3 regions of the Paenibacillus sp. FSL L8-0644 genome follow, and region 3 is predicted to be linked to each of the others. Evidence: predicted binding sites of a transcription regulator. Region 3 holds the regulator's gene; each other region holds the start of a gene.
What was found. The regulator LexA, encoded in region 3, represses DNA repair genes until DNA is damaged. The targets are predictions, from matches to a motif close to CGAACATATGTTCG.

Region 1 (8,142 bases), 620 kb from region 3:
ATGACAATAATGATGTCATTTTGAGCAAGGCGCTGTCCATGCTAGGAATTAACGTTTGATTCTGTGGGGAGATATACGATCCTCTAAACGCGTCCATACAGGTAGGTAGCACAGAGGCAAGACCAGCAGAGAGCTAATGACGTTAAACAGGGTTTGGGCATGGGCTACCTTGGCTCCGGGCTCGGTAGATATCCAGGCGGCGGCCATTTCTAGCCCAGGGATCAACGGCATAAAGAGCAAGGCTCCGCCTACGTTCAGCAGCACATGGGACCAGGCTACAAATTTGCCGGACACGCTGCCACCAACAGCGGCAATCAGGGCGGTTACGCAGGTGCCTACATTGGAGCCGATGACGATGGCGATCCCCACATCGGCTGGCAAGGCACCCGCAGCGGCAAGGCTGATCGCCATGCCAATAACGGCTGCGCTACTGTGAACCAGTGCGGTCAGGCAGGCACCCGCAGCGAAGGCCCACCACATGTTGGCCGCAGCGTGATCAAGAAACCAGCGGAATAGTCCGGCCTGCTCAATCCATGGGCCGACCGTTTGCATTACGCGGATACCCGCCAGAATCAGCGAAAATCCAGCAAATACGAGGCTGATATATTGTACAGCCTGCGGAGGGCTAAGCCCATTGGAGCCGGGTGAAACTCCGGCAGACGCGTACTGGCGAACGGAGATTGATTCTCCCCACAGTACGGCGGCGCTCCAGCAGAGCAGTGAGCCGCAGAGCAGCGGAACAGCCAGCTTGCCAAGCTGGAGCCCCATCAGCTCGGTGGTGAGACAGGTACCGATATTGGTGCCAAGAATGATGCCGAGCGTACGGCCATAGGTCAATAGCCCGGCGTTGACCAGTCCGATCGTCAGCACCGTTACAGCGGTGCTGCTTTGCAACAGGGCGGTAATGCCTGAACTGAACAGCATACCCCGCCAAGGGGAAACGGTGGCGCGGTTCAGCCAACGGGTGAGGAAGGGGCCAGCCAAATGCCGGAGGGCTGCTTCCATCAGCTTCATCCCGCCCAAAAAAATAAACAGTCCGCCGCACAGCGGGAGTATAACATGTATAAGCACGGGCATAGCCCCCTTTTCTAGGTGAAAATACTTATGTAACAGCCTATGATCTGTCGAGGACAGCCATGACAAGCATGGCTAAGCTCTTTTTAGGAAAACGATAATTTTTGTAGTATCTTCACAAGCTTTAAAAGCGTGACGCCGATATACAGGCGGGCAGTAGCGAAGCGGATCATTTGAATCTGGAGAAGCGAGAGCGTTCGCCTGAAAGCTTTCCAAAGGAAAGCTGCTTCGGAAGTATAAACCTAGGGGGATTCTTACCATTAAAATCATTTATAAAATCCAAAGAATCCCCGTGCAACAGCGATCGTAAGATCAAATGATCCGCAGAGCCGCGCCCCTATCGAACAACGTTTTAACACTTTGAGTAATCCAAGAATGGGAGTGAAGGATTTTGCCTTCAGTAATATTAGAACGCAGCCGTAAAAAAAGGCTGGAGCACGCACACCCTTGGGTGTTTAAAAACGAAATAGCCAAGATCGAAGGAGACCCAGAGGCAGGCGATTTGGTCAGTATTGTTAACCATCAGGGGCGTTATTTGGCGACAGGTTACTATAATCCGGCTTCACAAATTACAGTGCGTGTGATGTCCTATGAGCCGCTGGAAGCGATGGATCAAAACTTTTTTGCCCAACGCTTTCGCAAATGTCTGGAGCACCGCGAACGTTTTGTGACCGGGGGAGACGCTTATCGGTTGGTGTACGGCGAGGCTGATTTTTTGCCTGGACTGATTGTAGACCGTTTTGGTGATGTGTTGGTTGTGCAGCTGTTAACGCTTGGCATGGATCGGCGCAGGGAAGAAATCAGGGATGCGCTCGTTGAAGTAGTGGGTCCTGTTGGTATATATGAGCGCAGTGATGTATCCATCCGAGAGCTGGAAGGATTGAAACAAACGAAGGGTCCTTTGTACGGTGATTGCCCGCGTCATGTAGTGGTGACGGAAAATGGCCTGCATATCAAGGTTGATATCGTAGAGGGCCAGAAGACGGGTTATTTCTTTGACCAGCGTGAAAATCGTGCGGCCATAGCACCGTTGATGACAGGTTGGGGAGCACGTAGTGGAATTACGCTACAAGAAGTTGCTACAGACTCAGGGGACGCTGCCACAACGGTCATGAAGCCAGTGAATAAAAGTGGTAAGGTTGTTGAATTCCCATTCTGGGACGGCGCAACCGTATTGGAATGTTTTTCACATACGGGAAGCTTTACGCTCAATGCCTGTAAATATGGTGCTAAAAAAGTAACTTGTCTTGATATTTCTGAGCATGCGATTGAAAGTGCGCGGGACAATGTCAAGCTGAACGGTTTTGAGGAACGCGTCGAGTTTGTCGTCGACGATGCTTTTCAATATTTGCGCAATCAGGTGAAAGGTGTAGAGGAACGCAATGCACGAGCCGGGGGCAAAGGAGATACGTCTAAGCCGCTGACAGCGGGTGGCGGACGCACCTTTGACGTGGTCATTCTTGATCCGCCAGCCTTTGCCAAAACGAAGAACGCTGTCAAAGGGGCTACACGTGGATATAAAGATATCAACCTGCACGGGATGAAGCTCGTTAATGAGGGCGGCTATCTGGTGACAGCGAGTTGCTCGTTCCACATGCGGCCGGAGTTGTTTTTGGACACCATTAAGGAAGCAGCGGCAGATGCCGGCAAAATCCTTCGTCTGGTAGACTGGAGAGCAGCTGGTAAGGACCATCCTCAAATTTTGGGTGTGGAGGAAGGCCATTACTTGAAATTCGCCATCTTTGAGGTGCGCAGCCGGACACAGTTGTAGTTTCATACAAAGTCAAAGTCAATCGCCCTTTTGGTGATTAAATAGGTAAAATAAAACTCGTTTTAGGTATAAATCAGTCCTGTAGAGAAGGCGTGCACCAAGCCAATCTGCGGGACTGATTTATTTTTTAGAGGGAGAAAGAATTGCTACAACATGGCAAACGTACGTTCTTTTCTCTCTTGCCTGATATGCTATACTGTTTAATAGAATGTTGTTCGTTGGAAAGGAGGCCGCATCATGTCGGTCCGTTTGTTGATTGGCCGCTCTGGGAGTGGTAAAAGTACGTTAATCCGCAATGAAATGACGTCTTTGTTACGCGAGGAGCCGCTAGGTAAGCCTATGCTGTTACTTGTACCGGAGCAATCGTCATTTGCTTCTGAGCATGCGTTACTTACAGAAGCCGGAAACGGTATTCAGGGGTCGGTGCGCGCCCAAGTGATGGGATTTCACCGTCTTGCCTATTTAGTTATGCAGGAAACCGGGGGTTCAGCGCTGGTGCCTGTAACGGAAGAAGGCAAGAAGATGCTTTTATATAAAATTATTCGTCGTCGCAAGGATGAACTGAGTTTGTTTAAGGATTCGGGAGACCAGCTCGGCTTTGTGGATCGGTTGAATACATTGTTCACGGAGCTAAAGCAGTATGGAAATGATACTCGGTCTGTACCCGAGCAACTGGAGCGAATGAACGCTGCTGGAGAGTCAACTCCGATTTTGCGCGGCAAGCTCAAAGATATCAGTCTAATCTACGAGGATTTTGAACGAGAGCTGACGCTTAAATATATTGACGGTGAAGATACGCTGCGCATGCTGGCAGAACAGATTGCAGAGTCTTCCCTTGTGCGTGGAGCAGACATTTGGATGGATGGCTACCGTAGGTTTACACCACATGAATATAAAGTGGTGGAGCAACTTATGCTGCATGCCTCTTCGTTGACAGTGGCGCTGACTTGCAACCGCAGCTACGAGAGCGGACAGCTTCCGCATGAGCTGGATTTGTTTCATCCTTCGGCCGCTACGTATGTAAAGCTCAAAGGAATGGCAGACGAGCTGATGATAGAGACGCAGACACAATTACTTCGCCCTGATCCGCCGCCGAGATTTAAGGAGCGTCCGGCGTTGGCGTATTTGGAGGCTAACTTTGAATATCGTACAGGGTTACGGAATCAGGAACAACGGATGCGGCTGCAGCAGCTACGAGAGCAGTGGACAGAAGAACAGCCGGAAGGCATAAAACTGTATGCTGCGGCGAATCGCCGCGCTGAGTTGGAAGGTGCTGTACGCGAAATGCGTCGTTTAGCCCGAGATGAGGGCGCGCGTTATCGGGAGATGGCCCTGTTTGTGCGTCATATTGAAGATTATGAGTCATGGGTGGAACCGATATTCAAACAATATGAGGTTCCAGTATTTCTGGATCAGCGGAGAAGTGTATTGCATCATCCCTTAGTGGAATTGATTCGGGCTTCACTGGATATCGTGCAGCGACGCTGGCGATATGAGGATGTATTCCGTGCGGTCAAAACAGATCTTCTCCTGCCGCTGGATGGTCGGGTGAGCCGCGAGGAGATGGATCGTCTGGAAAACTATGTACTGGCCTGCGGAATACAAGGTAGCCGTTGGACAGACGGTCGCCCGTGGCAGGCTGTGCCCAGCTTGTCACTGGAGCTAGAGGAGCAGGAACGGAACCGTAGGCGGGATGAAACGTTGGATTTGATGGAGCTGTGTCGGGATGTAATCGTGACGCCTTTACGTGCGTTTGAGAAACGTGTGGGCAAGGCACGAACTGCACTTGAGAAGTGTGAAGCGGTATATCTGTTACTGGAGGATGCAGAAATTGGCCACAAGCTGGACGCCTTCATTCATCAGGCAGAGGAAGCAGGAAATCCTGAGCAGGCCAAGGAGCATCGTCAGGTATGGGATGCAGTGCTTGAACTACTGGATCAAATCGTCGAAATGATGGGTGACGAGAGGCTGGATACCTCTTTGTTTGCGGGTGTGCTGGAAACGGGATTGGCTGAATTCCGTATGGGACTTGTTCCGCCAGCTCTGGATCAGGTTCTAGTCGGAAACACGGATCGTACACGTGTGACCGGTATTCAACATGCTTTTGTGCTAGGTATGAACGAAGGTGTGATGCCGGCTGTGTTCCATGAGGACGGTGTGCTGAATGAGCAGGAGCGTACGGCATTAAACGAACGAGGCGTAGAGCTGGCGCCGGATATGACAAGACGTCTGCTGGACGAACGTTTTCTCGCTTATACGGCCCTTACTTCAGCCGGTAGAAGCCTGTGGATGAGCTATGCCGTGACTGATGAAGAAGGCAAGTCATTGTTGCCGTCTGAGTTAGTACGACATGTGCGGCAATTGTTTCCTAGTCTGGACGAACGCCCACTGGCTGGATACCCTTTGCCTGGGGATGCTTGGACGACGCAATGGGAGTATGCTTCTCATCCGTCCGAGGCTTTGCCGCAGCTTATTGCGCAATTACGACAATGGCGACGTGGCGGTGACATTTTATCTCCTTGGTGGGAGGTATATAACTGGTATGCCAGCCAGCAAGGGCGTGAGAAGGACAAGCTGCGTCAGCTGTTGACCTCACTTTTTTACGAGAACCATGCCGAAATGCAGAAGGAAACGAGCCGTCGTCTGTACGGCAGCAAGCTGCGTACCAGCGTATCTCGTATGGAACGTTTTGTGGCATGTCCATTTTCGCACTTTGCCTCTCATGGTCTTCGTTTGAAGGAACGTCAAATGTATCGCCTGAAGGCCCCGGATATCGGACAATTATTCCATGCAGCGCTTGGAGAGATGGCGATCAATCTGCGTAATCGCAATGTCAGCTGGGGCAGTCTCAGCACGGAGGAATGCCGCCAAGAGGCGGAAAGTACAGTGGAGCGTTTGGCTCCTCGTCTGCAAGGCGAGATTCTAATGAGCTCCAAGCGGTATGGGTACATTTTGCGCAAATTGAAAGATATCGTGAGCCGTGCTTCGTTGATTTTAGGTGAACATGCGCGAAGAGGTAGTTTTGAGCCGATTGGGCTGGAGTTGGACTTTGGGCCGGGTCAGCAGCTTCCTCCGTTAAGCTTCCGGTTAGATAACGGTGTTGTGATGGAAATTGTCGGACGGATCGACCGTGTAGATGTGGCAGAGGGAGAAAAAGGTTTACTTTTGCGTGTCATCGATTACAAGTCCAGCCAAAAGGATCTCAAGCTGCATGAAGTGTACTATGGCTTGTCCTTGCAAATGCTCACGTACCTGGATGTGCTGCTGAATGCGGCGGAGGAATGGTTGGGCGAGACTGCTTATCCGGCGGGTACGCTGTATTTTCACGTCCACAATCCGATGTTACAGTCGCCTAACGGTCTTAGCGAAGAACAGGCCCGTCAGGAGCTTTTGAAACGCTTCAAGATGAAGGGATTGTTGCTCGCGGATCGGGATGTAGTTGGGCAGATGGATACATCATTGGACAAGGGATATTCTTCTATTTTACCTGTTGCGGTGAAAGCAGACGGTAGTTTTTATAGCAGTGCCTCGGTTGCTTCGCCGGAACAGTGGGACAGCCTGCTAGCTTCGGTGCGTAATAATATTCGGACGATTGGTACACGGATGACAGAGGGCGATGTGGCCATTGAACCGTATCGTATCCAGCAAGAGACGGCATGTACCTTCTGCTCTTTTAAGCCTGTTTGTCAATTTGACGACAGTCTGGAGGGCAGTGGCTACAATCAATGGGGTAAACCCGGTAAGGATCAGATCTGGAATCTGCTGGGTCATACACAGGAAGGGAAAGGAGGAATGGACCAATGATAGGCATGTCAAACATTAAAGGTTTACCGAAGCCGGAAGGCAGTATGTGGAGCGATGACCAGTGGCGTGCCATTTCGGAATCTGGTAACAACATGCTGGTTGCGGCAGCGGCAGGGTCTGGTAAAACAGCGGTGCTTGTAGAGCGTATTATTCGTAAAATTGTCGATCCCCAGCTTGGCTTCAGTGTGGATCGGTTACTGGTAGCGACCTTTACGAAGGCAGCCGCCGCCGAAATGCGTCAACGGATACGCGAAGCGTTGGAACGTGTATTGGAGCAGGAACCGGAAAGTGAACATGTACGCCGTCAGCTATCGTTGCTGAATCGGGCCTCGATTACGACGCTTCACTCATTTTGTATGGAGGTCATCCGCAGGCATTATCAGGCCATTCCCCTTGATCCTGGTTTTCGGATTATGAATGAGCATGAGACAGAATTGCTGCGCCAGGAGCTTCTAGAAGAACTGTTTGAGGAGAAATATGAGGCTCATGATGAAGGCAGTACATTCCGCAGACTAGTCGACTGGTTTAGTGGAGAACGCACCGATGATGCGATGTATGTGCTTGTTCAGCGATTGTATGATTTTTCTCAAAGTCATCCTTGGCCGGAGCATTGGCTGCGGGAGACAGCAGCTGCATTTCGTGTGCAGGATGTAGCGGCTCTCGGAGAGACGCCTTGGGTTCGCAGCATTTTGGCGGATGCTGCACTTTCATTGCGCGGAGCAGCGAGCTTGCTGGAACAGGCGCATGAAACTGCTATGCAGCCCGGCGGTCCTGCACCTTATACAGTGACGCTGCAAGAGGATACGGCGATGGTGAAGGGATTGCTGCAGGAATTGGAGACACAGCCGTGGGCATCTCTATATGATCATTTTCAGGCAGCTGCCTTCGGTAAGCTCAAGCCGGTCAAAAAAGATCAGACTGAGCCTGCATTGCAGGAACGGGTTAAGACGCTGCGCGAAGCAGCCAAAAAAATGATTACAGATATGAAGGCTTCCCTGTTTGGCAGGAGAGCAGAAGCCTATTGGGAGGAGCTACACGCCGCAGCTCCGTTGATGGACGAATTGGTAGAAACCGTGATTGTATTCGGGGAACGTTTTCAACAGCACAAGCAGTCAAAAGGGTTGGTGGATTTCGGGGATTTGGAACATTATTGTCTGAAAATATTACGACATCCCGATTCTACTCCGTACAAGCTACTACCTTCCGACGCTGCGCTCGAATACAAGGCGCAATTCGACGAGGTGCTGTTAGATGAGTATCAGGATACGAATACCGTACAGGAAGATATCGTTAGGCTGGTATCACGGGAGGAACCAGGTAACCGTTTTATGGTGGGCGACGTGAAACAGAGTATTTATCGGTTTCGGCTGGCGGAGCCGGGTCTGTTTTTGAATAAGTATCAACGGTACGGCATGCAGGAGCAGGAAGATGGATTTTTAATTGATTTGGCGCGTAATTTCCGCAGTCGGGAGGAAGTTGTCGATGCGGTCAAT
Region 2 (8,142 bases), 1.1 Mb from region 3:
CCCAAAAACAGGGAGTCTTTACGGTTCCTCCAGCTATGAGAACCTTTCTCTGATAAAACAAAAAATCACCTCTGATTCAAAAGTATATGGATGGATTCAATTAGAATCAAAAGAGTGGGCTAAAGCAGGATCAGCTATAATTAAATATTAAAAAATCCTTAACGTTTGAAGTAAGTGAATACTCTAGATAAATTGAAAAGCTCTGCTAACCTTAATTGGTCGGCAGAGCTTTTTTCGTTGATCAGTTTGAATTTAGAGTAGATGTGACAAAGGACTCCGCTGGTATGTAACTAGTATGGAGTCCTTTGTTGTTTATTATTTTATTCCAATCTTAAAGGTATATAGTCTTAACGGTTGCTGAATGGTCCTCTATTAATATAGTGGTTGTTGTTATCATAAAACGGGGGTTTATTATATGTATAATTTTACAAAAAATTGAAAAGTTATCTGTTCTTTTGTCTAAAACCCCATTACATACTATATTTATGATACGATTCGTGTGTTACATAAATTCAATTAATTGGAGGGATTTATTATGAAAAAATTATTATCTGTTGCCGTTACGTCTATTCTAGCTGTCACCATGGTGACCCCAGCTTTTGCTTCTGAAGTTAGTCATGCTGTAGTTCCAGCCTCAACAGACGCAACATACAACATAAAATCTGTAACTCCATTTGCTGAGCCGGTAACAAAGATGTCTACAGAGAAGCAGAATCAAAAGCATCGCTTCAATCAATTTACTATTACACGTTAAATGGTGTGAACAGCTATACTATATCAGATGAGGCATTCAATATTTCCGGAGGAAATGTAAATATTACATTAGTTCAATATTTAGAAGATAGTCGTTACAATCCTGTTGTTAGCTACCAATTAGTGGGGTGGGGAAATAATAGTCATGAGCAAATAATTTCAGTTCCAGGGACATTTACTAATCTGAATACAACAAGAACTTTTTACAATGTTAAGCCAGGAACATATAAGTTAAGAATCGGTAATGTGGGAGAACTAAGTCCTTTATGGGGAAATGGATATCTTACTTATTGATTTTTAAGTATGTGAAAAGTTTCTTTAACTATGAAATACCTCGTGGAACATATCAGAGGCGATTGAAAAAGTCCCTTTGTTGCAAAAGGTAAAGTTACTCATGAAAAATGAGGAGTCTGTACCTTTTTTCTGCCAACAGCATAGAACCCTGAGATAAAGACAGGAAGGCGCACAGAGGACATAAAGGCGGGGCTACTGGCTTTGGAACAAGACAACAATATTGCATGGGATAACAAGAGCGATACCCGCCACATCATGATAATAGAGGGCTGGGATCGCGATCAAAAGATCGTTACGCCTCCTGGCTGCAAATAGGTACTATACAGAATAAAACAACCCCGGATTGCTCCGGGGTTGTTTTATTCGAGACCAAATTGTGCTTTTGCTTGTAGTTTGTTGCCTTGGAATGTGAAAACGGCATTTGCACCAGGTCCGACTTCACCTTTATACGAATACATTACAGTATAAAATTCGTCTCCTTTTTCACCAACCTCTGAAACAGCCTCACCGGGACCACCGATAATTTTCGCAACTTCCTCATAAGTCATTCCATTTTTAATGTTGTTATATTTAGCTTTGGTAATAATTCCGAGGTTTGGCGATTCTGCTACTGTCCGACCCTCTATTTTTCCGTTATATAGTTTCCAATGGGCTTCTCCCTTAACACCACGGGAACCAAGTTCACCCTTAAAGGTAACTATATCCCCCTGGTTAAGACCATTTAATTCTGAACGATCTGAAACTTTTACAACAATAACATCCCCGAGTTTTTTCTTTTCAGCGCTAATATCTGACCATGATTCACCGTTGTAATCTGCTGGTTTACCATAGACATAAAGGCTGCTTGATCCAGCTTCAATAACAACGCCTGACCATGAAACAACTTGATTTCTTACACTGTCGAATGCTTCCCCTTGCTTGGATACTGGCAATGCAAAGAGAGCAGATGAAAACTTATCAAAAGGAAGCGATGTGTCAATCAATGTTTTTTTAGCATCAGTCTGTCCCTTTTGAACTGGTTCAGTAGTAACTTCGTTCCCTTTAACAGGTGTGGTAGCTACCGGTTTGGAATTAGTTTCGGTTGGTTTCTGAGTGTCAGCGACTGATATTCCAATAATAAATACTAGGAAAGCACCTAAACCAAAGAGAAACATTTTCTTAGCCTTGCCGTTCTTTTTTATTAAAGCTATAGCCCACAAAACAAAAAACACAAAAAAAGCCAGCAAAGCAATCACAGCAATTGCAGTCATTACATAACCCCTATCTATTGGTAATGTTATAGTAAAATTAGTATATATGACCTAGGAATAATTTTCTAGAACAAAAGTCTTAGAAGTAGAAAACAAAAGCCCTTGTAAGGAACATACGTTCGGGATATAATTTGAACATATTACATCAGGAGGCTACATACATGTCTAAAAAACTAGAAGATAACGGATTATGGGAAAGCAGTCGCATTATCATACCAGAGCATAAAGAGGCTTATCTGAAGCTAATGAAAGACCGTCAGCGGCGCGGTAAACCGGAGTTGGATGACCAAGAGGTACAATTAATCGAGCATGCTCTAATAGAGTCTTACAATTCACGTCAGCCTGTGACAGTGGTTGTTTTCAGTCCGTTTGACGATGCGGAGTTAACAGGTGTGGTTACATCAATAAACACCGCTAGACGTGAAGTAAAACTATTTCGTGATGAGGATGATTTTAGTTGGATTAAGCTAGAGGATATTATATCAGCTATTGTATAGTCCCCTAAAAAGGAACGGGCTCACTGAGCCTTCTTCGAACAATGGATTTTTGAGCAGTAAAAAGAGCCTTCGATTTCTCCCGAAGACTCCGCATGTGGACTAATCTTGAATTGCTGTTACGACTCCATTTTCGAAATAGATGTACTTGTAATGATCATAGACCCATTGTTCGTTTACACCGTAAGTAGTAGTGTTCTTATTAATATGTTTGGGTAGTCCCCATTTTGAATAAGTTACTTCCTGTTCAGACATACCAATTTGGGGAGCGAGTTTTTCGGGCGGGATATCCTCGTAATATCCAATCTTGGTGAAGGTGTTGACTCCAAGGCTTTCATCCTTTGAAATAAGCTTGTCATTCTTTAGGTAATAAATTGTGCCGTTATCAGCATGTAATTCTGTACCAATTAGGATAACAGGCCAGGTATAAGTGCTTTCATCTTGAGAATTAAAGGAGAGTACCTTGGTTACTTCTCCATTTTTAAAAGTCAGTTTCTCGTAACCTGATTCATCTTCCCAAATGCCTTGAAAGCTATTATACAAAGAAGCTTGAGTCAAATATTGTATTGAGTCCTGATAGTCTTTACTTGCATGAATAATTCTTTTGCTTCACGAAAGTTATACGCCCTAAATTGTTTAACTCCTTCCCGATAATTCGCTTCTCTCAGTAAATTAGAGGAATCTTTATAATCTTGGATTGGTTCAAGTAATTCAATTGCCGAAGCGTAGTTACCTTGGGAGGAATTTTGCTTTGCCAGTAAGTATATTGATTCTGTTTTTAGCTTGACACTATCTTTGTAGTTGACTAAATTGATAAACAATTCAATAGCCTTTTCGTATTCTTTATTTTTTAGAAGGTGTTGTGCCTTTAGATAATTTGTTTCATTAATCAACTCATCGGAATCTTTGTACCCATCCAAATTGGTGAAGGTGGCTTGAGTTGCTTTGTCAAATTCACCGTTATTCATTAATGACTTGGCCTGAATATAACTGATATAGGGAGCTGCGATTAAAAAGCCTACGATAATAAGGCATAAAATAAGAAATGGAGCAATTGAGATAATAATTTTCTTTCTATAGCTGATCTCTTTAGGAATCGGACCATCATTCCTAATTTCGGATGTTTTTTCTTGCGGTGCTGTATTGATAGTTACTTCCCTTCCGCAATAATTACAGAAGGCGCTTCCTTTGGGTATTTCTTTCCCACATTTATCACAGAGCATTCTTTTTTACTCCTGCCTTTCCTGGAACTCTGCTGCTTCATAAAAAGTAGTCTATCAAACATAGGAATATTTTTCTAGGTCTAATTACATGAGAAGAATTCGGATAACCTGTCTATAAATAAATCTAACGAGGTGATGCATAGATGCATATTGAATTTATTACATCTGATTCTACTGATATTACGAGCCGCTTGTTATGAGTATAATTATAAAAAATATGGAAGTGTACAGCGTGACAGGCGTTATGTAAGAATTTCAACGGAAGAACAGACGTGCAAGATCATCTGGAAAGATCATCGTTTGAAATTGCTGACCAATGATGATGTTACAAAATACTTGATAATGATTTTTAGGGAATTTCTTAGAGACATTCTTAGTAAAACAATAATGGCTACTGGAGTATGAAAATAGCTTATTTCTAGAGTCAGGTGATCAATATTGAAAGGAGGTTGTTTTAACCGCCCTTGTGAATTCGGAAAGTAGTTTGCGTAAATACATAGTAGAAATGACTACAGGCCGACGAGCTGCTTTGGTTCTGGGTGGGGGGCAAGTCTAACAGTTGTCCTAAAGGAGGTATTGGATGAGGAAAAGAAAGGCGAATGTTAATCGCCAAAGAAACATCATATATAATAGAAGAAAAAATTTAGGCTTTCGGTAAAATGTGATACCATCCATGATACCGAAAGCTTTGAAGACTAAAGAAAAATCGTTAATTTAGCTGTGCGCACAAATACATACATCCTGTAATTAAGCGGATTCTCGTTTCGTTTGCACCTAATCCAAATCGAGATGGAAGGCAGTATCGGTTAAAATCCATTAACCCTTGGTGTCACGAGTTTTTGAAGTAATCTTAAGCTTGTTAAATCCGAGTCATGCCGATTTTATGCCGACTCGGATTTCCTGCTAGTATAGGAGACGAACTTTTTAAGTTCGTCTTCTTTTGTTTTTTCTGTGATACCTAAGTCCATAAGCCTTCTTTCTACTACAAAAAAAAAATTATGCTTAGGACTGCAGATAGTTGCCTAGCACTTATGTATGTTTGCTTAATAGGATGTTGTGAGTGACATAAACATAAGGAGGCATGCCAACAGATGCAGAAGAACAGAGCTGGAGTGAAGAAGAAAACCCTCTCTTCTAAGCAGACACAGAGACATGTACATGAATTTGAAGGTAGCACCAAACTGGCCGAAGAAGGTGCAGACCGACATAACCACCGCTTTGCAGGTGTTACTGGGCAAGCGATTCGAGTTGGAAGAAGTCATGTCCATGAAATTGATCTTACCAAAACTGATTTCGTGAACCATTTTCATAATCTGAGAAGGATTAGAACAGGGCCCGCTATTCCAGTCGGAAATGGTAAGCATGTACATTTTGTTACGGGCCAAACTACATTAAATGATGGTCATGTACACCAGTTTAATTTTGCAACATTGATTCAGGCACCTCTTATTTAATGAACGGTGGTTTGATCCGAAGCTGAGGTAACACAAATGATGGTTATAGACATCTGCTCATACAGAATGAGAGCATCGTCTTTGAAATCAAAAAGCTCTGCTAACCATAATTGGTCGGCAGGGCTTTTAGACTTACATTAATTCTGTACTTCATGATTTATGATCGGCTATGATTTTATACCTTATGATAAGCCGCCTTATTCGAATATTAAGTATATATTTTTTGTAACATTTTTATGGTCAGTGTCACCAATAAGCAATTCTTTAATGTTGGGACAGCTTGTCTGCCACTTGTTTATTTATCTGAAGTTTTATGGTCTAAGTCATGATGTAACTCGGTTGCTGGTATTTTGGCATTATAGATTTGTCCTTTGGCAACTGGTTTTGAGATGTATACATAGCTCCCGGTTCCATCCGGCGCACTCCCTGTTGCCCACAAACCTTCACTAGATTCTTCGCCCTCAGACAAATTCCAAAACTCATAAGCTTCAGGCTGAGACTCTTGTTCTGCCTCAGGGGGAAAAGAAGCCGGAACCACAACACCGTTTTTCTCTTCTAATTCTTGGATTGCCGCCATCCATTGATACTGGTGATAGCGGTCACGTGCTAGCATTTTCCGTAGTGTAGCTCTGACGCTTTCATCTTGTGTCATATGATATAGCCTTGCTACCTGCAATCGACCCTGACTCTCTGCGTGCAAATTGGATCGCATATCCGCCAAAAGGTTGCCACTTGCGACGATATAAGAGCCGTTCCATGGAACTCCATTTGAATTAGTAGGCAATCCGCCTAGACCGCTGACTAGCAAGTGCTGCGGGTTAATTCCCCCCATTATGGCAGCTGTAACAGGGTCTTTTGCAGCTTGTTCTTGATCTTCTGGTTTAGCTCCATCAAGTAGTTGACTAATTAAAGCACACAGCATCTCCACATGCCCTACTTCTTCAGTTCCAATATCCATCAGCATATCTTTATATTTTTCATCACCGCGACAGTTAAACCCTTGAAATAAATATTGCATCATTACGGTCATTTCTCCAAATTGCCCTCCCAAAACTTCTTGTACCTGCCGGGCAAAAAGAGGATCAGGGCGCTCTACTTTCACTTCAAACTGCAACTCTTTTTGATGTCTAAACATATTTACTCCTCCTATAGCTAAAGCAGCTTAGTGAATTCTAACTGTATTTAACCTTTTCAAGATGTAATAAAACGAGGAGCAGCATCACAAAAATCGATACGGGTCTTTATATTTAACTTTCTGTTTGTTTGGTTTGTATATAAATTATTAAAGAGGGAAGCCTATGTTTCACTTTAAAATGAAGAGTCTAAGGAGGGTATTTGAATTGTATTTTTATAAAGAAGATTTAATTAACTTAATAGTACCCGATAAGCCCGATCCTGCTGCTAAAGTGATTCAAGAAGTGTTAGGTGGTCGATTCGGAGAAATGCGTACTATGATGCAGTTTTTCTTTCAAAGTAATAATTTTCGTGGTAATGCTGTGCAGTTTTGATACGAGGAGTTTTTCTAGAGGAGCTTAGTCATGTTGAACTGGTCCAACATACTATAAATCAACTTCTGACTGGCTCAGGCGCAGACCAAGCCGGCGATGCGGGAATGGATCATGCTCCTTTAGATGAGGCGATAAAACACGCAAATCCTCATCATTTTATTATTGGGAGCCCAAAGTTCCTTACCTGTTGATGCAAGTGGGAATCCTTGGCTAGGTAGTTATGTTTATTCCCACGGGAATCTGGTTAGTGATTTGCTTGATAATCTCGTACTCGAATCTACAGGGGTTCTGCAAAAATCCCGAATTTACGAAATGAGCTCGAACAAAACATTCCGGGAAACGTTGGCTTTTTTGATTGTGAGGGATAATGCTCATCAAAACGCGTTTGCCAAAGCGTTAGAGACACTTGGAGTTGATTGGGGAAAATTGTTCCCGGTTCCAAATTACGATATTAACAAGTATCCAGAATGCCGGAAGTATGTTGAGATGGGCTTTCACAATGCGCAGTTTAATTTTCGATTGGATTCTACCCGTATTGGGGAAATATTCAATGGGCAAACTCCAAGTAGAAACGGTGGGGATTTGAGTGTAATAGATCCTCCTGAGGGTTTTCCTCTTCCGTATATGCCCGAATTGCCTAATGAACATAGTCCAGGGCTACACGATCTTACCACTTAGGATTAAACCATAAATAAAGATAGTAACAAGGTTAATATCCGTAACTTAAAAAGAGGCTGTCCTTCGTAGAAGAACCTACGAATCAAGGACAGTCTCTTTTTATTCGCGTAGTCTGTGCTTCGGCAAAACATTTCGTTCCACCGAAGTAACGCCGGGAGGCAGTAGCGGATCAGGATTCCAAATAAATTTCATCAATGGATACATGGCGTTCCCTAGACAAATCTACATATTCATCATCGTTAATTCTTACTAAGGGTCTGAAGTAATCAGCAGGATTGTTCAGAATGATCGTTCCTGTCTGACCTGTAGTCAACAGAACCTGCTTATTAATGAAATTAGGAAGCATGTGTCTGATGAACACTTGGGTAGCTTCTGGGTTTAGATGTCCAAAACTCATGCTGTGCAGCTCGCGTAATACGGTGAGTAGCTCCTGCTTCGTCTGATACACACGATTGGAAATCATCGCGCTATACACGTCGGCAATAGCT
Region 3 (8,142 bases):
TTCACTCATGGATATTCAATAGTTGAGCCCATTGAGCGCATAAGCTATTTGGCAATAGCCACCGTATTCGCTTCTCTTTCGGCAAATACTTGGTGGATTCCTGCCATAATAGTTTTGCGCTTATTGTATTTCATTTTATCTTTTCAGTAGCGAGTCAAGACCACTGCTGGCTTATCAGGCTTCTGTTAGATAAAATTCTCAAAGAGATGGTAGGATGAAGGTTGAAGTAAACAAATGTAATTACAGCATCAAAAAACCAATATATCTAAAGAGTAATGTTACTTTTACCACAGTAGGTAAGGGGGCTACAGTGCTGCAAATTGATGCTAACTAGGGTTTAACTTCGAACAATTCAAACCGGGTATTGAATGTAATTATTTAAAATTTAACAGTAGATGGTGAAGCAGCAACCGAGCCTGATAAAGCACCTAGTTATGATAGAATTACAAATTATGTATTCCGTTGGGAGGTAGTAGCTATGTGAACGATAAGGTACTCTTTGAGAAAGAACATAGAGATTAAAATACAAATATGGAGCTCCATATAAAAGGATTTTCCGACGTAACGGTACAAAATAGTGAATTTCACGACAACGGTGGGGGTTCTAAAAAATAGCCAAAGCCCATAGATGTATTGTGACGATACGTGAGCTTTAGCTTTAACTAATTGCCCAAAAAGCACCAATAACTCACAATAATGACCTTGCTAGTACGAAATCACAACTAATACATATGGAGAAGTTAGTACCTAGCGTGTGAAAATTAAGACTATGAAACTGCTATTAACGTTCGGCAAACCGCTTGACGACGATTGATCCACGCCGGATCGTAGCCTTTTCCACTGCTCTAAAGTCGGCTTGATTCCAAAAGTGTATTTAAGTAAGTGAATACTCTAAATAAATCGAAAAGCTCTGTTACCCTAATTGGTCGGCAGAGCTTTTAACTGTTCACGGTTTTTAAAATATATCCAGGTATTCTTTCTGGAATTTGATGAAATCTTGCACACTGTCGTGATAGGTAAATCTACCGCCATTTTTATCAATAATCCAGTTGATATTCTCGTCATTTAACAAGATTCCATACATGCAGTGATGAAGCAGTTCAATTTGCTTTTCATCCCTAATTCGGATCAAATGTTTTTCTTGTTCGATAATGAGGTACCATTTCGTTTCTGTTTCATCTACATCCGCATCCACATACAGTATTGATACCGACAAGGGGAATGGCCAGTCAAACCATTGTCCTCGCTTGTCTTCTCTATAACCTTCAAATGCCATGGTTATTCCCTCCTACTTGGATAATTTCCTGATTAGTTTAAATGTATCTAACGTGCTGCGATTGTACGCTTAATTAGGTTCTTGTCTTATCCTACTGGCACAGGAATATCGCCCCCATATTCTTCTCCTTGGCTTCACGTACACCATCATAAACATCTGTAAAAGTTCAGTGTCACTTTGGCAACCGTCTAATTCCGCTATTGTTGCACAATAGTTGTATCCGCTTTTATCGTTCATTGTTCTGATCTGTACAGTATACGGAAAACGACAGGTAATAAAGAAGCTGAACGCTTTGTTACCCGATATCAAAACGCTATTACCAATACTGTACAATTATTCTACTGAGCAATGATGTGGTCCAACATGAAGGACTGGAGATAAGAACAGGTAGCAGTGTAATGGACATAAAGGCGCGTCTGCTGGTTTTGGAAGAGGGGACCACAAGAGCGATATACGCTCTATATTGTAATCATAGGGGGCTGGGATGGTGACCAAAAGATCATTACATTTTCTCGTATGGAAATAGGCGCTGTATTAAACCTCCAATGATATGGAGCAAGGATACACTCATGTCTTGAATGTATCTTGTTTCTGGAGGGTCAAAAGTGAAAACCCCTTATTCACAGTCCGTTTTGAGCTATAACCAAATTTTAATGTGGCTTTGTGTTCTTTCGTTTTTTAGTGTGTTAAATGAAATGGTTCTTAATATCTCTTTACCTGATATTGCTGATGAATTCAATAAGACACCAGCCATTACAAATTGGGTGAATACTGCCTTTATGCTAAGTTTTTCTATAGGAACAGCTATATACGGAAAGTTATCTGATCAGTTAGGTATTAAAAGGTTGCTCCTGTTTGGAATCATAGTGAATTGCATAGGATCATTAATTGGATTTGTGGGACATACTTTTTTTCCAACACTTATCTTGGGACGATTTATACAAGGGATTGGTGCAGCTGCATTTCCTTCACTTGTGATGGTCGTAGTTGCTCGCATATCCCAAAAGAAAACAGGGGAAAGGCAATATGGCCTCATCGGGTCTATCGTAGCAATGGGTGAAGGGATAGGACCGGCTATTGGTGGGGTGATTGCTCATTATATTCATTGGTCTTATTTACTGCTTCTTCCTGTTTTAACGTTTGTAACTGTTCCCTTCCTGATAAAATTATTGAAAAAGGAAGTCATTTCAAAGGGCTCGTTTGACAATGCAGGAATCGTGCTTATATCTCTAGGTATTGTATTGTTTATGTTGTATACAACTTCTTACAGAATTTCTTTTCTGGTGATAAGTGTTCTATTTTTCTTGATCTTTTTAAAACATATCAGACAAGTAACCAATCCTTTTGTTGATTCTTCATTGGGGGAAAATACTGCATTTATGATAGGAATCCTTTGTGGGGGGCTTATGTTTGGTACCGTAGCTGGATTTGTTTCTATGGTCCCTTATATGATGAAAGACGTTCACCACTTAAGTACCGCAATGATTGGCAGTGGAATTATTTTTCCTGGAACGATGAGTGTTATTTTCTTTGGTTTTCTTGGAGGAGCACTTGTTGATAAGAAAGGTTCCTTACATGTGCTAGCAGTCGGCGTTGCATTTCTTGCCGTCAGTTTTTTGGTAGCTGCTTTCTTTATTGAAATGACACCTTGGCTGATGTCTATTATTCTAGTCTTTGTTTTCGGTGGTCTTTCTTTTATTAAAACGGTAATATCCACTATTGTTTCAAGTAGTTTAAAACAAGAAGAAGCTGGCGCAGGAATGAGCTTGCTTAATTTTATAAGCTTTTTATCAGAAGGAACGGGGATTTCAGTTGTAGGAGGCTTATTGTCAATACGTCTTATTCATCAAAAATTTATACCAATCATTAATTTTCCATCTGCTTATTTATATAGCAATATGTTATTGATTTTTTCAGTGGTCATTATAATTAGCGGGATTTTATCTGTTATTGTATATAAACGTTCAGTTTCAGATTCCTGATAAAAGCAAAAAAGGATTACATGCTGAAAATGATCTCATCCTCACGTTTGAAGTAAGTGAATACTCTAAAAATAAATCAAAAGCTCTGCTAACCTTAATTGGTCGGCAGAGTTTTGTGTGCTGATCAGTTTGATTTTACTAGATACGGGAAAAGTAGCAATGCAAAGTGTGCGTACAAGATGGTATTGTTTTTAAATTCGGCCTTATTACAGAAGGATAGGCTAATTTGAATACTTAAACTTATAATACCAAAAAATCGCTTTCTCATGGGCTGTGGAAAAGTTAGAATATAGCATAGTATCAACTCCGCCGATTACAAAGTTATTTTTAGCATAGAATCGACAAGCTAAAATATTCACATCCTGTGTTTCAAGCATAAGGCCAACAAGATTATTCTGCTTAGCCCACTCGGTTGCTTTACTCAATAAGGCTGCTCCGATTCCCTTGTGTCTCGAGTCTTTAGCAACGGCAATATCCTCAATTAGAGCATAGCCATTCCAATTAGTACAAAGTTTAATTTTCCCAACACAGTCGTTCTCATCATAATATAAAAAAATAGATTTTCCTTGTTCATTAATATAACTGATATCGACGTCATCATCCTCATACTGTTTAAAATATGGTTCGGGAAAACTTTCTTCTATATATGTCCAATTGTTGTTCTCGTATTTAGGTATAATCCTTCCGGACACAATAAAGCCGTTATTCTCATTTGACTTCTTAAAATCCCCCATATTTGAAAGTGACATTTTAATTATCATGGCTTGTCTCCTCCTGGTTTAATTTCTCTATGCACATTATTCTAAAAGAGAACCACGTTTTCCTATCTGTTAGATTTATAAAAAGTGTAAAATGGTAGCGACTGTTCAACTATGTGTGATATTTTAGATCCCCCTCCGTTTGCTTAAATGATTCATAGCAGTAGTTAGGTGTGCTATTTAACACAAAAAAGCAGGAAGAATTCCTCCCGCTTTTTGCATGGAAACAATTATTAACGTCTGCGTTGTCTATCGTTTACGCTAAACAAATTAACAGCCAGTGCGTTACCTCTTGCACGCGCAGTGGCTCTTTGATTGGAACGGATGTTCAATCTTCTTCTTCTTAAATCACGTCTGCAATGTCTTCTGCTCATAATATCACCTCCCTTCAAGAAATGAAGGTGCGGTTGAATCTTAGTGGCGTTTATGCTTACGCTTGGAAATTTTGATATTCAAGGCATTGGTTGCTAGTGCATTTCCGCTTCCTGTTTTAGCAGCTGCGGCTTGAAAGACTTTAACGACCAGATATCTGTTTTTCCCGATGCGATGCTTATACGTTTTAACTCTATTTCTGATCATCTGCATATCTCCTTTGCTTAGTTCTGCTATATATATATGTCAATTGTGATAGTAATGTATCAGCATAAATCTATTAGAAGCAAAAAGAAGCTAGTACCTATATCCCTAAAGGTTAACAAAAAAACTCATGCGAACCTGTCTTCGCCTTTTCAACTTTACGTTGCAGGAGATTTTACAGGCAGGTCGGCATGAGTCTAATGTGTAGAATAAAGATAATATGCAGTTTGTATGAAAATTATTTACTATTAAGGGTGTTAAGTTTTTTTTCGTAGTACGCCTCTTGGGCAAGAATATGATTCAGTTGTTCTGAGAGCTGTTTATATTCTTGGCTGGCCTCTGGGTAATTATTTCTTTCGGAAATTACAGCTTCAAGTTGCTTTTCTAAATACCTGAAATGGATGGGTATTTGTATGTACTGAATACGATCGTAGGTTGTTATGTGTGATTTCTCTTCTGCATACAAATGATCCATTGTTGGAACTGCACAGCTTACGACGATAAATATCATAACAAACGCTGAAATTATTATTTTTTTCATTTAATTCCTCCTACAGAGCTATGAGTAATTAATATACCATATTTAGCTAAAAGAAAGAAAGATCTATTAGTTTTGCCCATAACAGTATAGCTGTTCAAGATCAGTGGGGGATTATTTGAGATGATGAGGCTGATTTTATAGTAGATACAATAGGAATAGGTTGCAAAAAGGAAAGAATAGTTGTGAGATACATAGTAAGCATAATAACAATACAAAACCGGCTTGCCCTAGGCAGCCGGTTTTGTATTAGGGGATAGAATAACGGGGAAGGAAGAACGAGAAATCAGTGGAAGTCCCGGAAGAGTCCTACAACTTTGCCCAAAATACTGACGTGTGTCAGACGAAGCGGTTCAAAGGCTGGATTTTCAGGTTGAAGCCGGATATGATCTTTTTCTTTGTAGAAGGTTTTAACTGTAGCTTCGTCTTCATCTGTCATAGCTACAACAATATCGCCATTATCAGCGGTCTGCTGCTGACGTACGATTACATAGTCTCCGTTAGCAATCCCAGCCTCAATCATGCTTTCGCCTACAACAGATAACATGAATATTTTATCCTCACCAACAAAGTGTTGGGGAAGAGGAAAGTAATCTTCAATATTTTCTGTCGCCGTAATAGGAAGACCAGCGGTTACTTTGCCGACGACGGGGACACGACTAATGGAGTAATTAATCAAGTTGCTGTTATCCGATTCGTCTTGACCGAGTAACTCAATAGCCCGTGGTTTTGTAGGATCGCGGCGAATGAGTCCTTTTTTCTCTAAACGATCCAAATGACCGTGAACCGTAGAACTGGAGGCCAATCCGACAGCCTCGCCTATTTCGCGTACAGAAGGGGGGTATCCCTTTAGACGCACTTCATTGCGGATAAATTCAAGAATGGCCTGCTGGCGGCTCGAAATCTTAGACATACCGTATCAACCCCATTTAGTAACGTTTGGGAAAATTATAGCATAGAACCTCCGTTCGTACAAACATAAGTTCTAAATAATCCCTAAAAATAATTGCGAACTTTTGTTCTCTTTTCTATTGAACAAAACAAACGTTCGTGTTATATTGTGAAAACATAAGAACAAACGTTTGGAGGACACAACCATGATGAAATATAGCACCTATCAAAGTATTTTTCCAATGAATATAGAAAATTTACAGGAGACCCGAAAAGAGGGTAGGGCGCGTTATATGCAGATTATTACCCATACTCTTTTACTTAAGCTTCTTATTATAATGATTGTTGCTTGGATTGCAGGAGCAGGTGTACTTACGGTTTTCGCGGCTCCTTCAGCTTCCAAGGAAGAAGTGACTAAACTGACAGTACAACCTGGGGATACGTTGTGGCAGATTGCCGCGAATCATAAACCGGAACGAATGGATACACGGGTATATATAGAAGGAATTGTGCGGATTAACGGTTTAGAGGATCGGGGAGTGCAGGCAGGTCAGGTACTCAAGCTTCCTGACTTATGATCTATAGACTATTAGAGCTTGTCAGGGAGCGTAATGCGGGAGCCTTGACAAGCTCTTTTCTACATGTCAAAGTGTATTATATCTTTGCTTTTATGGAGGGGACACAATTTGAATATAGACAGCTTGGTACAGCGCATTAATGAATTAGCGCGCAAAGCAAAATCCGAGGGATTAACAGAAGAGGAAACCACAGAACGTGCCAACCTTCGGGAAATTTATTTAGGTAACATTCGCCGTAATTTTCGGCAGCAGCTAGAAACGATTGAATTTGTGGACGATGATACATCGAAGGGAAATGACGGGCTGAAGCATTAATGTTGTTAAAGCGCCCAAGCCTGCAATTTGCCTTTTGTTTTAGGTACCTCTCATGGTATCTATATAGATCAGCTTTGAGGCAATTGTTTTAATGTAATATATCTGGGAAGGAATTGAGAGATGGCCCGATCATTTGAAAGAAAAGTACGCAAAAACACAGCGCATTTAAATAAATCGCGCAAAAAGCAAGGTATTCAAACCATTAGCGGCGCAGGTTCTGCAATGGATATTTTCCGTGGACGTAACATTACTGTGCCAATTATGCTGGCTGGTCTTTCTGTATTGTACATGCTTATGAGTTACTTTTTGACTAAGACCGGTATGCAAGGGATGGATTGGCTTGTATTCGGCCTGTACTTGATGCTGGCTGTTATCTTTTTTATCCGTCGTCCTTATCTGAAAGTGGGAAAGGATACTCTCTATATGCTGAAAGGTGGTAGGGAACGTCCAATGACCGCTGGGGACATGAAAGCCATCAAGATTGAAAAGGGTTACGTAACCGTTGAAAGAAAAGGTAAGGGTGGTAATTTTATTTTCACAAAATCATTAGGTCGCTATGACACGGATGCCATTGCAGAGCGACTTGAGAAGTTTGCGCTATCCAATCAGATACAGGTTGACAAGAAATAACTGATTTAGCCTGTACTCTGTAACAAAGGCCGTATGATGTTATTTCATATAACATGCTGCGGCCGCTTGCTTAATATGGGCACACATAACGATTCAAATGCTTAATCAAGCAAATAGGCGTACATATACTGTGGAAAGAGAGTGGATAATTCAGATGACGATTCAGGCGGTAATGTTTGATCTTGATGATACCCTTTTGTGGGATGAACGTAGTGTAGAAGAGGCATTTGATGCAGCGTGTCAAACAGGCTCCCGTGAAGCAGGTGTTGATCCAAAAGCTTTGGAGGAAGCCGTACGTAAAGAAGCACGCGCTTTGTATGAATCCTATGAAACTTTTAGTTTTACTCAAATGATCGGCATTAATCCGTTTGAAGGATTGTGGGCGAATTTTACAGCAGGTGAGCAACCTGAATTCCGTCAATTGGAACAGTTGGCCCCTGTTTATCGAAAGGAATCATGGCGCAGAGGACTCCAGCAACTAGGGATAGATAATGAGAAGTTGGCGGAAAAGCTGGCTACCCAATTTGCTTCGGAAAGACGCGCACGTCCCCATGTATATGAAGAAACGTTTGAAATTCTAGAACAATTGAAGGGACAA

Region 1: a site for LexA is predicted at 3,003-3,016, ahead of addB (helicase-exonuclease AddAB subunit AddB). Genes of this name have one in related genera too.
Region 2: a site for LexA is predicted at 2,406-2,419, ahead of NSS94_RS08565 (YolD-like family protein). Genes of this name have one in related genera too.

The regions. Positions count from the first base shown of each region.
Region 1 is NZ_JBBOYN010000001.1:3,589,149-3,597,290, reverse strand. Features, by position in the region: gene NSS94_RS16285 (NUDIX hydrolase) at 1-59, shown strand, start outside; gene NSS94_RS16280 (Na/Pi cotransporter family protein) at 49-1,071, opposite strand; gene NSS94_RS16275 (class I SAM-dependent rRNA methyltransferase) at 1,466-2,845, shown strand; gene addB (helicase-exonuclease AddAB subunit AddB) at 3,083-6,649, shown strand; gene addA (helicase-exonuclease AddAB subunit AddA) at 6,646-8,142, shown strand, end outside.
Region 2 is NZ_JBBOYN010000001.1:1,877,049-1,885,190, forward strand. Features, by position in the region: gene NSS94_RS08545 (hypothetical protein) at 1-151, shown strand, start outside; gene NSS94_RS08550 (hypothetical protein) at 536-754, shown strand; gene NSS94_RS08555 (hypothetical protein) at 760-1,047, shown strand; gene NSS94_RS08560 (hypothetical protein) at 1,407-2,297, opposite strand; gene NSS94_RS08565 (YolD-like family protein) at 2,459-2,794, shown strand; gene NSS94_RS08570 (hypothetical protein) at 2,894-3,349, opposite strand; gene NSS94_RS08575 (zinc-ribbon domain-containing protein) at 3,346-4,014, opposite strand; gene NSS94_RS08580 (YmaF family protein) at 5,106-5,468, shown strand; gene NSS94_RS08585 (manganese catalase family protein) at 5,764-6,603, opposite strand; partial or broken gene NSS94_RS08590 (manganese catalase family protein) at 6,809-7,654, shown strand; gene NSS94_RS08595 (HD-GYP domain-containing protein) at 7,824-8,142, opposite strand, start outside.
Region 3 is NZ_JBBOYN010000001.1:2,967,465-2,975,606, reverse strand. Features, by position in the region: gene NSS94_RS13310 (hypothetical protein) at 956-1,276, opposite strand; gene tet (Tet(L)/Tet(K)/Tet(45) family tetracycline efflux MFS transporter) at 1,930-3,258, shown strand; gene NSS94_RS13300 (GNAT family N-acetyltransferase) at 3,480-4,019, opposite strand; gene NSS94_RS13295 (hypothetical protein) at 4,250-4,390, opposite strand; gene NSS94_RS13290 (hypothetical protein) at 4,431-4,595, opposite strand; gene NSS94_RS13285 (hypothetical protein) at 4,831-5,133, opposite strand; gene lexA (transcriptional repressor LexA) at 5,417-6,043, opposite strand; gene NSS94_RS13275 (LysM peptidoglycan-binding domain-containing protein) at 6,231-6,599, shown strand; gene NSS94_RS13270 (DUF896 domain-containing protein) at 6,708-6,914, shown strand; gene NSS94_RS13265 (hypothetical protein) at 7,035-7,544, shown strand; gene NSS94_RS13260 (HAD family hydrolase) at 7,699-8,142, shown strand, end outside.